Regions from separate parts of the Sporosarcina sp. 6E9 genome, predicted to be linked through region 1. Evidence: riboswitches for the same ligand, from Rfam matches in the RefSeq annotation. Region 1 holds a riboswitch; each other region holds the start of a gene.
The links. A riboswitch is a leader RNA that binds a small molecule or an ion and turns the genes downstream of it on or off. The one in region 1 is predicted to bind S-adenosylmethionine.

Region 1 (3,114 bases):
GCTTTTTCCGTCGCCTACTAATCCATTCCACCACCCGGGCTCATCCACCGTACCGATAACTTTATGATTACCAGTCAATGCATGACAGACGAGCACGGTTGGTGCATGATCAATTTTTGCCCATTCGTAAGCGAGATGGACTTGGTCGAGTACAACACCAGACGCTAACATCAAATTTCCAATCTTCACAATTCCAGTCTCTACCATGGTCTCACCCCGTTTACTAATTTCAAATTATCCTGCAGTAACAGGAACAGCTTTTTCAATTGCTTGCGCAAGATCTGCAATAATATCTTCCACGGATTCAAGCCCTACTGCCAGTCGTATTAATTCTTCAGTAACGCCTGATTTTTTCAAGTCTTCAGGCCCAAGTTGTTGATGCGTTGTTGAAGCCGGGTGGATAATTAATGATTTAGCGTCCCCGACGTTTGCAACATGCGACCAAATATTGACGTTGTCAATGACTTTACGTCCCGCTTCGCGACCGCCTTTAATACCGAAGTTGACGATAGAACCAAAACCGTTTTTCAAATATTTCTTCCCTAATTCATATGAGGGATGTTCTTCCAGGCCGTTGTACGTAACCCATTCAACAGAAGGATGTTCTTTTAAGTATTTCACGACTTTAAGTGCATTTTCATTATGTTTTGGCACACGTAAGTGAAGTGTCTCTAGTCCTTGTAAAAAGTTAAATGCGCTATCCGGATTTAAACATGGACCGAAATCGCGTAATAGTTGAACTCGAAGCTTCGTCGCAAATGCAGCCCCTGCTGTATCAATTCCATAACGTAAACCGTGATACGTCGTATCTGGCTCTGTAAAACCAGGGAACCTCCCTTGTGTCCAGTCAAATGTTCCGGCATCTACTGCAATCCCGCCAATTGTCGTTCCGTGTCCACCAATCCATTTCGTAGCCGAATGAATGACGACATCTGCGCCAAACTCTATTGGATTTGATCCGTATGGCGAAGGAAAAGTATTGTCGATTAGAAGCGGAATCCCATTTTTATGTGCAATATTTGCAACTGCTTCGATATCCAATACATTCAGACTTGGGTTGCCGATTGTTTCCGCAAAAAACCCTTTTGTTTTCTCAGTAATTGCGTTACGGAAGTTTTCTGGGTCAGTCGAATCTACAAATTTCACATTGATGCCATATCGTGGAAGTGTCACAGCGAATAAATTAAACGTTCCACCGTATAAGTTTTCAGCGGCTATAATTTCATCCCCGGCTTCTGCAATATTCATTATGGAGAACGCAATTGCAGCCATTCCTGAAGAAAGCGCGACCGCTGCCGTTCCACCTTCTAACAAAGCAACGCGCTGTTCAAATACATCAACAGTTGGATTCGTAATACGCGAATAAATATTCCCCGCTTTTGTTAATCCAAAGACACCTTGGGCATGTTCCGTATCCGGAAAAACAAATGAAGTCGTTCTATGAATCGGTACAGCGCGTGAACCGGTTACTGGATCTGGCTCTTGGCCACCGTGTAGTAGTTGAGTTTCTGGTTTTAAGTTTGTCATTTTTCATTACCTCCAAGTTTTTTTATTTGATGGAAGTGCAGTGACGATTGGGGAAATTTAAATATAAAAATAACCCCCTTCGTGTAAGAAGAGGGTTATGCTTTCGCTAATTCCTCCTCTCATCTTTCAGATCGTTTGCACGAATCTGTAGGAAGTAGCACCTTTGCAAGTTGGACACTTGCTGGTTGCCGGGCATCGCAGGGCCTAATCCCTCCGCCGCTCTAGATAAGAGTATGATGATTCTGTTTTCCATCTTGTTACACAGTATAGAACTGACTATACAGAAAAGTCAAGTGATTTTTAAAAATAAGTTTCAGATTGTATTGTTAACTTCTTATTCATTCCCTAGTGCTTCTACTTTCACTCGCATTGAAGATTTTTCGCAGAAAAAAGAGGTGGACATCCACCTCTTTCAACTTATTTATTCTCTGCAAACACCTTTTTGATCACCGTAACAATAAAATCGAAATCCTCATCGGTACAGGATAGTGGCGGGCTAAGCGCAACAATATTGTTGAATCCAGCAACCGTATCACCGTTCCTTCCAACAATGAGTCCATTTGCCTTACAATCCCCGATAATCTTTGCGACACGCTCATTCGTCGCTGGCTCCCTCGTTTCTTTGTCTTCAACAAGTTCGATGCCTAATAGAAAACCAAGTCCTCTGATATCTCCAACAAAAGGATGATCTTTCAAGTGAGCCAACTCTTTTTGAAGTCGTTCGCCAAGTTCAGCTGAACGTTCAAAAAGATTTTCATCCTCCATAATCTCGATATTCTTTAATGCCACGGCACAAGCCGCTGGATTCCCGCCAAATGTATTTATATGTCGTAGATGGCTATTTTCCTCACCTGTATCGAACTTGTCATAAATATCTTTACGAACAGCCGTGACAGACAACGGTAAGTAAGCGCTCGTCAGTCCTTTTGCCATTGTAATGATATCCGGCTTCAGTTTAAAATGTTGATGTCCAAATGCCTTTCCAGTTCGTCCAAAACCACAAATGACTTCGTCAATAATGAGCAAAACACCGTGACGATCGCATATCTCTTGAACCTTTTCAAGGTAAACTGGATGCGGAATTAGTACGCCGCCCCCTGTTATTAGTGGTTCCATAATGATCCCTGCAATCGTTTCTTTTTGCTCCCAAATGATTTTCTCTTCAAACTCTTCTGCACGTTGAATATTATACTCCTCAACTGATTGCCCTTTTGGACGACGGTAATTATCTGGTGGCGCAACGTGTAGAAATCCAGGTGCAAGCGGTTCGTATTTGTATTTACGCAACGCCTGACCCGTTGCCGCTAATGCCCCCATCGAACTTCCGTGGTAGGCCCGGTAGCGTGAAATGAACTTATAGCGAGATGGATCCCCGTTTTGCTGATGGTATTGACGCGCTATCTTAAAAGCTACCTCGTTGGCATCCGATCCACTGTTCGAATAAATGATTTGGTAATCATCGCCGAGCATTTCATTTAACTTTTCAGCTAGCTTAATGGCCGGTTCATGGCTTTGCGTCATCGGCGCATACGCCATCTTTAACATTTGATCGTATGCCGCTTTTGCTAATACTTCACGACCATACCC
Region 2 (3,114 bases), on a different contig from region 1:
AAATAAGGAGGTAGATAGTTATGGAAAGAAGTAACTTATTAAGTCAAATCGAACAACTGGAAAGAGAAATCTATGAGAAGAAAAAACAACTTTCAAACTTGAGACAGTCAGTCCCTGAACAACAAGTCAGGAACTATGAGTTTGAATTAACCGGTAACAAGAAAGTCTCTTTATTCGATTTATTTGGCGATAAAAATGAGTTGTTTGTCGTTCATAATATGGGGAAGAGTTGCTCGTATTGTACAATGTGGGCTGATGGTTTTAATGGGATTTATCATCATTTGATTGACCAAGCAAGTTTTGTTGTGGCGTCTCCAGATGCACCAGAAGTACAAGAGAATTTTGCAGCGGAGCGAAAATGGCGATTTCCCATGATTTCAGTAAAAGAAAGTTTATTCACTAAGGAACTAGGTTTCCAAAAGGGAAAAAGTATGTTGCCAGGCGTTTCGACATTTCGTAAAGATGATCAAGGTCTTATTTATCTTCATGCACAAGCACCGTTTGGACCCGGGGATGATTATTGTGTTACTTGGTCATTATTCGATCTTCTCCCTTCAGGCGCAAAAGATGTAGAAGTGAAGAATAAAATACTCACCGATTCCGACTTCCAGTTGACAAATAATATTGCAATTGGCGTCACTAATTATGAAGATGCAATTCAATTTTATAAAACGATTTTTGGGATGAAAGTTGAAAAAACCATTGAAAATGAAACAATGCTTTCAATGAGCGGTGTTAATTTCTTCATCGAAAAGGGCGATAGTAATAATGTGTTCTTCGAATTTGCTGTCGGTAATATTGATTCAGCAAAATGTGTTCTACTAGAGAACGGATGCAAAATTACTATGGAATACAATGAAAAAAGTTTAATGATTACCGATCCATTTGGGATGAGGTTTCATTTATTTGAATCATAATCTAAACCTATAAAAAGAAAAGGGGTAATCTTATGAGTTTAAGACCTTGTCCGTCATGCGGAAACAACGTGTCCAAACAAGCAGAATTCTGTCCGAATTGTGGACATACATTTGTAAGTAAAGAAAAGAGTAACGGAATTACATTTTGGGGTATAGTAGGTGCGGTCGTTGTAGCAATCCTCATTATCTCATTTTGTTAAAGGATGCTGAATAAAATCTATCATTTATTCAAAACAAGCAAACTTTTACGATTGAGTTTTTCTGCTGGATTTGGAGCATTTTCACTTTACACATTGAATAAATTTTACTTGAGGGATTTACTAAATTGGTCATTTGGAAAGTATTATTTAAATGACGTACTTGCAGGCCTACTTATTGTGGGGATTGTTAATATACTTTCGATTTATGGAAATCAAAGAAGACTTTTGCTAATTAAATTGCCGCGAATACTCGTATTCACTTTACTTTGCGGCATGTTTTGGGAGTATGTAACTCCAGTTTATTTACATTATAGTGTCTCGGATCCTTTCGATGTTGCGGCGTATATGTTTGGCGGACTTTGTTATTGGATTATAATTCGCATGAACCCAGTAAATAGACCGAACAGTTATAACTAACACTAACTTCTTGTTAATCCAAAGAGTTTAGTGTTTTTTATCTATAACTGTTGACTTAATCCCTAGTTATCATATAGGATTAATTATGAAAACAGAATATATATTCTTATCAAGAGTGGTGGAGGGATAGGCCCTATGAAACCCGGCAACCGTTTGCAAATTGCAATCAGGTGCTAAATCCAACGGAGCATTCTGTTCCGAAAGATGAGATGAAGGTTGCGACCTGCAAAAACTTCTTCTTATCGAAGAGGTTTTTTATTATTTCAAAAGGAGCTGGATGAAATGAAGTATGGATTTTGGTTACCTATTTTCGGAGGATGGTTACGGAATGTAGAGAATGAAGAAATGCCGCCAACATTCGAATATGCGAAAAAAGTAATTCAAGCTGGTGAAAGACTAGGTTTTGATACGACATTAATAGCTGAGCTATATTTAAATGATATTAAAGGTCCAGAAAGTGATAGTTTGGAAGCTTGGTCAACGGCTGCTGCACTTGCGGCTGTGACTGATAAAATAGAAATTATGGCAGCTGTGAGGCCAGCGTTTCACAACCCGGCTGTGACAGCGAAAATGACTGCAAATATCGATCATATAAGTAATGGTCGTTTTACATTAAACGTCGTTTCGGCTTGGTGGTAAGAAGAAGCAAAACAATACGGTGGTAATTTTACGGAGCACGACGAACGTTATGAACGAACATCGGAATTTTTAGATGTTTTAAAAGGACTCTGGACTGAAGAAGTCTTTAATTATGAAGGAAAATATTACACGATTGAAAATGCACGCATGCACCCTAAACCTGTTCAACGTCCGAATCCAATTTTGTATGCGGGCGGGGAAAGTAAACGGGGTAAGGAAACGATTGTTGAATCGTGCGATGCGCATGTTATGCACGGCGGAACAGTTGAAGAAGTCCAAGCAAAAGTAGATGATATGAAAAAGTTACGTTCAGATGCAGTGAAAGAGCCGTTTAGTTCGTTTGGATTGGCCGCTTATGTTGTATGCCGTGATACAGAAGAGGAAGTTCAAGAGGAACTCGCTAAAATCACATCTATAAAAGAAACTAGTGGCTATGCAGGTTATAAAGATTTCACAGGAAACTCCGAACTCGAACAGCAAGTAAAGTTGTATGATTACTCTGTATCGAACCGGGGTCTAAGACCAAATTTAATCGGTACGCCTGAACAAATTGCCGGGAGAATCCTAGAATTTGAGAAAGTAGGCGTTGATTTACTGCTCATTTACTGCTCTTGCAATTTTCTCCTCAACTTGAAGAAATGGAACGTTTTTCGAGAGATGTTATGCCTATAGTGGAAAGAAAAAGACAATTGGTCACAAAATAAAGGGGGTTATTTAAATGAGTAAAATATATATCATTCACGAGAATAGTGAATGGACGACGCATTTAACAAAACGGCTTGAGGAACTTGATGTGCCATACGAAGAATGGCATCTTGATCAGGGCATTGTCAATTTGACGGAAGAACCTCCTGAGGGGATTTTTTATAACCGGATGAGCGCATCATCACATACGCGTGGGCATCGATTTGCACCAGAACTTGCTTCTGCGACATTAGCTT
Region 3 (3,114 bases), on a different contig from region 1:
CTTCTAAACAAGGCATTGCATTAGCCGCAAAATATGCCGATGCAGTCTATTCCGTGTCATGGAACTTGAAGCAAGCAAAAAAGTTTCGTGAAAAGTTAGATGAACAAATTAAACAAAGCGAAGACAGCAATAGACATATTAAAGTTTTTCCAGGTTTAGTCACATATGTAGGTCATACTCATGAAGAAGCATTAGCCAAAAAAGCAGCATTAGATGAGCTATTGCCTCTTGAAACAGCTTTAAAACAGTTGAGTTTCTTTATCCAACAAGACAGTTCTCATTGGGAAATTGATAAAGAAGTACCTCAATTACCCCCAGTAGAAGAATTTACTGGTCCAGTTGGACGTTACGAAACGATACTAGAAATTATTCATGATACACAACCTACAGTAAGAGAATTATTAGGCTATTTGAATGCAGGCGGTGGACACCTCACACTGATAGGAACGCCCGCCGAAATTGTGGATCAGATGGAAATTTGGTTTGAAGCTGGTGTGGCTGACGGATTTAATCTTATGCCACCTACATTACCAGGTAGTTTAGAAGACTTTGTTGAACTAATCGTTCCTGAAATGCAAAAAAGAGGTATTTTCAGAAAGGCATACGACGGTCATACCTTCCGTGAACATTTAGGATTAACATAATAAATTATTATAAAATAATTGTCGATTGCCTGCTCAGTTATATGATCCTGATACGCATTTTTCGAATAAACAGCATAATGAAATCCCGCCAAATTTCATAAAGTTAGTTATGTAAGTGTTTTCAAATGACTTTTTTCTGTGACTAATCTCCCAAATCCCAAATATAAGGTTGACAATTTCCTCTTTTCTGTCTATGCTAATTCTCAATCAATTGAATTTACAAATTACTTTTACAACTGAATATACTCTTATTACGAGCGGCGGAGGGAATAGGCCCGATGAAGCCCGGCAACCAGCAGATGAATTTATCTGAAAAGGTGCTACATCCTACAGGTTTTCTAAACCTGGAAAATAAGAGGAGGAATTTTTCGGCCCTCTTCTTATGAAGGGGGCTTTTCTTTATCTTATGAATGCGTGGACCCTCATGTTGCAGAAGGATACGGAGACAAAGTTGCGCTGTTTGAATCATAAAGGAGTTGATTTGACTTTCAAGTTTATGTATTTAAGAATTTGATTTGCATAGGTGTCACACTAAAAAACTAGGAGGAATTATCATGAGTAAAGAAGTATTAGTTGCAAACAAAGAAGCATTGTATCAAAAATCATATTTTAATCGCATCGGTGAATTAAGCGAATTGGCGCCAGATGCTTTCAAAGCATTTGTACAGTTTGACAAGGCTGCGTTAGCTGAAGGAAAGTTATCGGTAAAGCTGAAAGAATTAATCGCCATCGCTGTCGCGCATACAACAGGTTGTCCTTATTGCATTGAAGTTCACGTGAAAGCAGGAAAATCAGAAGATGTGACAAAAGAAGAGTTGGCTGAAGCCATCCTAGTTGCCACTGCACTAAAAGCTGGTTCTGCACTCGCGCATGGCGTGAACGCATTAAATGCATACGATGAAACTGATGAAGAGGAGTTATATAAAGCGTCTTATTTCAATCGATTAAAAGAGTTTTCAGCACTCAACGGAGATGCATTCAAAGCGTTTGTCGATTTTGACGGACAATCATTGAAAGAAAGCGTGTTAAGCGTAAAGGAGAAGGAACTAATCGCAGTTGCTGTCGCGCACACAACGGGGTGCCCTTATTGCATCGACATTCATACGAAGGCTGCAAAGAAGGCCGGTGTCACTAAAGAAGAGCTTGCGGAGTCAATTTTGGTTGCCACTGCATTAAAAGCTGGTTCAGCTTTGGCACACAGTGTGAATGCGTTGAATGCATATGATTCTTGAGTTGTGATCAATAAGATTTAAATAGCCCTTGAAATACCCCTTCCCTGCTAAACTTTGCGGGACTGGGGTATTTTTCATCTTTTAAATTAGTCGTCTGTACTTGACGGAACATATATCATTTCCATTAATCATATCTCGTCAGTACGAGTTAGTTAGCGCTTTATTACACTGGGACCCCCCCTCTTTAAAATATGGTTTTAGGTAAACTTCATCGGATATTACTTTTTATCTCTTCAAACCACTTTAGAACGTCATTTGTGTGTACTAAATTATACTTGTATTCAGCTTGAAACCCGCCACTCTTAGCATCATATATTAATTTCAACTCTGTTGGCATATGTATTTTCTAATAATTAATAGAATCTACTTTTTGAAATGCCCCTCTAGTTGTCTCATCCATTGGATAAAATGGGTTTAACTTTCCTTTATAAGAATGTAGTGGAGCTCTTTTAGCATTACTGATATTATGTTACCTAGTTGAAGCTTCATATAATGGTCCAACACCTTTTTGTTGTGAATGATGCAATGTTGCAACACTACCTGCATCATCAAGAATAGGAGCAAGTCCGTATTTCTCAGATTCTTCCTTATTCGACAGAATCCAAGTATGTCCTTTCTATTCCTCTATTCCTTGTTTTTTTAATGCCTTTACAAATAGATAAATTACAAAAAAATCCAACCAGCTATTAATTTGGTTGGATTCTTTGTTTTTATATGGCAATATAGAAGCGATTTCTCTTGTAAGCTTTAACATTTATCATTTCTAAGTTATCCCAAGACAATGCAGCGCTAATAAAAAATCTCCCGGATGGTCACTTTTATATGGAGACCGAGGCCCATGAAACCTACTATTTTTCAAGAATAGATAAAGATTTGCAAGACAACATACTATCCAAGCAGAAAGATGCTGTGGCACTTTCAATTCAAATGGGATTTGTAAACGATTCAAACGATAAGCAACATTGTCTTGCGTTTGTTACATCGACTGATTCCAAGTTGATTGAATCAGTTGAAAAAGGTGAAATTTCATTAGATTGTTCATTAGAAAGGACGGAATAGTGAAAAGTGCCTGTGCAAGATTGAATCATGATAATTCACGACTTTAAATAAAAATTTAAGGGTATATCTACAAAGTTTTTCATCATGTTTCTTCTCCTCTATTACGAATGAACCCTAACCTTTATCACCTTAGTAATCTTCCCGCTCGCGTCACTCACTGTGATACTCGTAACGCCAGG
Region 4 (3,114 bases), on a different contig from region 1:
TTGTGTTTGGGTGTCCTGCGACAGATGGTGAAACGATATTATCAATGTTTTCGATTGGATAAGCTGCACGTGTATTCTCCGTTAATGAACCGTTGTCATAATCAGGGATCCGCGTTACCGGATCAACAACTACGTTTTCTAATACCGAACCAAAACGAATCGCACCAAATATTTCAGGTTCTTTTTCCCCCGATAAATTAATGCATTTCGCATAGCAACCGCCTTCAATATTAAAGACCCCATTATCGGACCAACCGTGCTCATCGTCACCAATTAGTTTACGATTCGCATCCGCGGAAAGTGTCGTTTTCCCGGTGCCGGAAAGGCCAAAGAACAATGCGACGTCGCCATCTTCACCAACGTTAGCTGAACAATGCATCGGCATGATACCGTTTTCAGGAAGCAGATAGTTCATAATGGAGAAAATGGATTTCTTCATTTCACCAGCATATTCAGTACCGCCAATCAGAATAATACGCTTTTCCATGTTAACGATGATGAAAGTTTCAGAGTCCGTTCCGTCGACTTCTGGGTCTGCTTTAAATGTTGGTGCCGAGATGATTGTGAATTGTGCATCATGCGTTTCAAGTTCTTCTTGAGTCGGTCGTATAAATAATTGATGGACAAACAAGTTATGCCAAGCATATTCATTAACGACTTGAATTGAAAGACGAGATGCGTGATCCGCACCGGCAAATCCTTTGAAAACAAATAGTTCATCTTTTAATTGTAAATAGGAAATTACTTTTTCATATAATGAATCAAAAATTTCTGCAGAGATTGGACGGTTTACAGCTCCCCAATCGATTTTATCTTTTGAAGAAGCTTCTTCAACGATGTACTTGTCTTTGGGAGAACGACCCGTATATTTTCCTGTCTGCGCCGTTACTGCACCATCTGCAGTTAATAGAGCCTCACCACGTGAAATTGCTTTTTCCACTAGTTGTGGAACTGAAAGTTGTACATTCACGTTGCTGCCAGATAGAAGATTCATAAGCTCGTTACCAATTTTCGCTGAAATCATAGATTTGTCCCGTCCTTTTTAAGTTAGTCCCATGATTAAGGGTGGTTTGTCATCACATTCATTAATTAGTATAACACATTTAAAATAATAAACTATACTACTTAGAAGTGCAACTACAAATAATAAAGAAATTTGACTTATTTGATACAGTTTCGTAAAATGTACTATTGAACGGATACTCTTATCCCGAGCTGGTGGAGGGGCAGTCCCTATGAAACCCGGCAACCTGCATGAACCTATAATGTTCATGCAAAGGTGCTAAACCTGATGCAAGGTGAAACTCCTTGGATGATAAGAGTGAAGGGTGCTTTGAAATTACGCCTTTCCTCATGTAAAAACGTGAGTGAAAGGCTTTTTTAAATATGTTTACCCTTTATCCTCGTGTGCAAAGCTCGTAATGGTGATGAAAGCCATTCCCCTGTATGATTTGGGGCTTGACATGGGAAAATGAGTACCGTATCAATCTCGTAGGATATAAGGAGGAAATAATATGACAAACCGCCGTCTGTTTACGTCAGAATCAGTGACAGAGGGACATCCGGACAAAATGTGTGATCAGATTTCTGATGCCATTCTGGATGCAATTTTAGCAGAAGATCCAAATGCACGTGTCGCATGTGAAACGACCATCACAACAGGGCTCGTTCTTGTTGCTGGTGAAATTACAACGACAACATATGTTGATATTCCAAAAGTAGTTCGAGAAACCGTAAAAGAAATAGGTTATACTCGTGCGAAGTTTGGTTTTGATTGGGAAACTTCTGCAGTATTAACTGCAATTGACGAACAATCAGCAGATATCGCTGCTGGTGTAGACCAGGCACTTGAGGACCGTGAAGGTTCAATGTCCGATGAAGACATCGAGTCAATTGGCGCAGGAGATCAAGGACTAATGTTCGGATATGCTTGCAATGAAACACCGGAACTCATGCCGCTTCCGATTAGTATGTCACATAAGCTTTCAAAAGAGCTGGCGAGAGTGCGAAAAGAAGAAATTCTTTCGTATTTACGTCCAGATGGCAAGACACAAGTGACTGTAGAATATGATGAAGACAATAAACCATTACGAATAGACACAATCGTTATTTCAACTCAACATGATCCGGAAGTAACGCTTGAACAAATTCAGCAAGATATTAAAAAATACGTAATTGAACCGATTGTACCAGCGGATTTAATAGATGCAGATACTAAATATTTCATCAATCCAACAGGACGTTTTGTTATTGGCGGCCCACAAGGTGATGCAGGACTTACGGGACGCAAAATCATTGTCGATACATACGGCGGATATGCGCGTCACGGCGGGGGCGCATTTTCTGGAAAAGATGCGACAAAAGTTGACCGTTCAGCTTCTTATGCGGCACGTTATGTTGCGAAAAACATCGTTGCGGCAGGTCTCGCCGATAGTTGTGAAGTTCAACTTGCTTACGCGATCGGTGTTGCACAGCCTGTATCGATTTCGATTAATACATTCGGAACAAGCACAGTAGAAGAGAGCAAACTTGTCGAAGTTGTTCGTGAGTTATTCGACCTTCGTCCAGCCGGCATTATTAAAATGCTTGACCTTCGTCGTCCGATTTACAAACAAACAGCTGCTTATGGTCACTTTGGCCGTACGGATATTGATCTTCCGTGGGAACAAACTGATAAAGCTGAAGCTTTGAAAGAACTAGCTAATAAATAAGAAAAGCGTTAGAAGCGGGGATGTCCCACTTCTAACGCTTTTTTATATTGGTGTGCAGGAAGAAAAAATTTATTTCTGCAACCGCTTATAATACTGTCCTTTTTCAGCGTACTCTCTTACAACGCGCGCCATATCCGCCCGGTCTTCGTCATTTAATTCGCGGACGACTTTTGCTGGGGAGCCGAGTGCTAACATGTTTGGAGGAATCTTTTTTCCTGGTGGCACTAAACTGCCGGCTCCGATGAATGCACCTTCGCCGATTTCGGCCCCGTCTAAAATAATTGAACCCATGCCGATCAGCGCGCCTTTTCTTATTGTGCAACTATGTAGTGTTACTTGGTGTCCTATTGTTACTTCGTCTTCAATAATCAGTGGAAACTTTGGGCTTTGATGAAGGCAACTT

Region 2: another riboswitch for S-adenosylmethionine. It lies ahead of J4G36_RS06910 (LLM class flavin-dependent oxidoreductase); the one in region 1 lies ahead of J4G36_RS12330 (O-acetylhomoserine aminocarboxypropyltransferase/cysteine synthase family protein).
Region 3: another riboswitch for S-adenosylmethionine. It lies ahead of J4G36_RS01230 (carboxymuconolactone decarboxylase family protein); the one in region 1 lies ahead of J4G36_RS12330 (O-acetylhomoserine aminocarboxypropyltransferase/cysteine synthase family protein).
Region 4: another riboswitch for S-adenosylmethionine. It lies ahead of metK (methionine adenosyltransferase); the one in region 1 lies ahead of J4G36_RS12330 (O-acetylhomoserine aminocarboxypropyltransferase/cysteine synthase family protein).

The regions. Positions count from the first base shown of each region.
Region 1 is NZ_JAGEMN010000002.1:150,722-153,835, forward strand. Features, by position in the region: gene metX (homoserine O-acetyltransferase MetX) at 1-207, opposite strand, end outside; gene J4G36_RS12330 (O-acetylhomoserine aminocarboxypropyltransferase/cysteine synthase family protein) at 235-1,527, opposite strand; SAM riboswitch class I at 1,644-1,759, opposite strand; gene J4G36_RS12335 (aspartate aminotransferase family protein) at 1,945-3,114, opposite strand, start outside.
Region 2 is NZ_JAGEMN010000001.1:1,325,328-1,328,441, reverse strand. Features, by position in the region: gene J4G36_RS06925 (DUF899 family protein) at 21-917, shown strand; gene J4G36_RS06920 (zinc ribbon domain-containing protein) at 950-1,117, shown strand; gene J4G36_RS06915 (hypothetical protein) at 1,121-1,534, shown strand; SAM riboswitch class I at 1,638-1,745, shown strand; partial or broken gene J4G36_RS06910 (LLM class flavin-dependent oxidoreductase) at 1,817-2,877, shown strand; gene J4G36_RS06905 (ATP-grasp domain-containing protein) at 2,892-3,114, shown strand, end outside.
Region 3 is NZ_JAGEMN010000001.1:203,006-206,119, reverse strand. Features, by position in the region: gene J4G36_RS01235 (LLM class flavin-dependent oxidoreductase) at 1-644, shown strand, start outside; SAM riboswitch class I at 890-1,002, shown strand; gene J4G36_RS01230 (carboxymuconolactone decarboxylase family protein) at 1,199-1,876, shown strand; partial or broken gene J4G36_RS18425 (DUF600 domain-containing protein) at 2,085-2,213, opposite strand; partial or broken gene J4G36_RS18915 (ABC transporter permease) at 2,624-2,923, shown strand; gene J4G36_RS01225 (glycoside hydrolase family 32 protein) at 3,037-3,114, opposite strand, start outside.
Region 4 is NZ_JAGEMN010000001.1:16,580-19,693, forward strand. Features, by position in the region: gene pckA (phosphoenolpyruvate carboxykinase (ATP)) at 1-1,024, opposite strand, end outside; SAM riboswitch class I at 1,203-1,322, shown strand; gene metK (methionine adenosyltransferase) at 1,515-2,711, shown strand; gene J4G36_RS00205 (gamma carbonic anhydrase) at 2,781-3,114, opposite strand, start outside.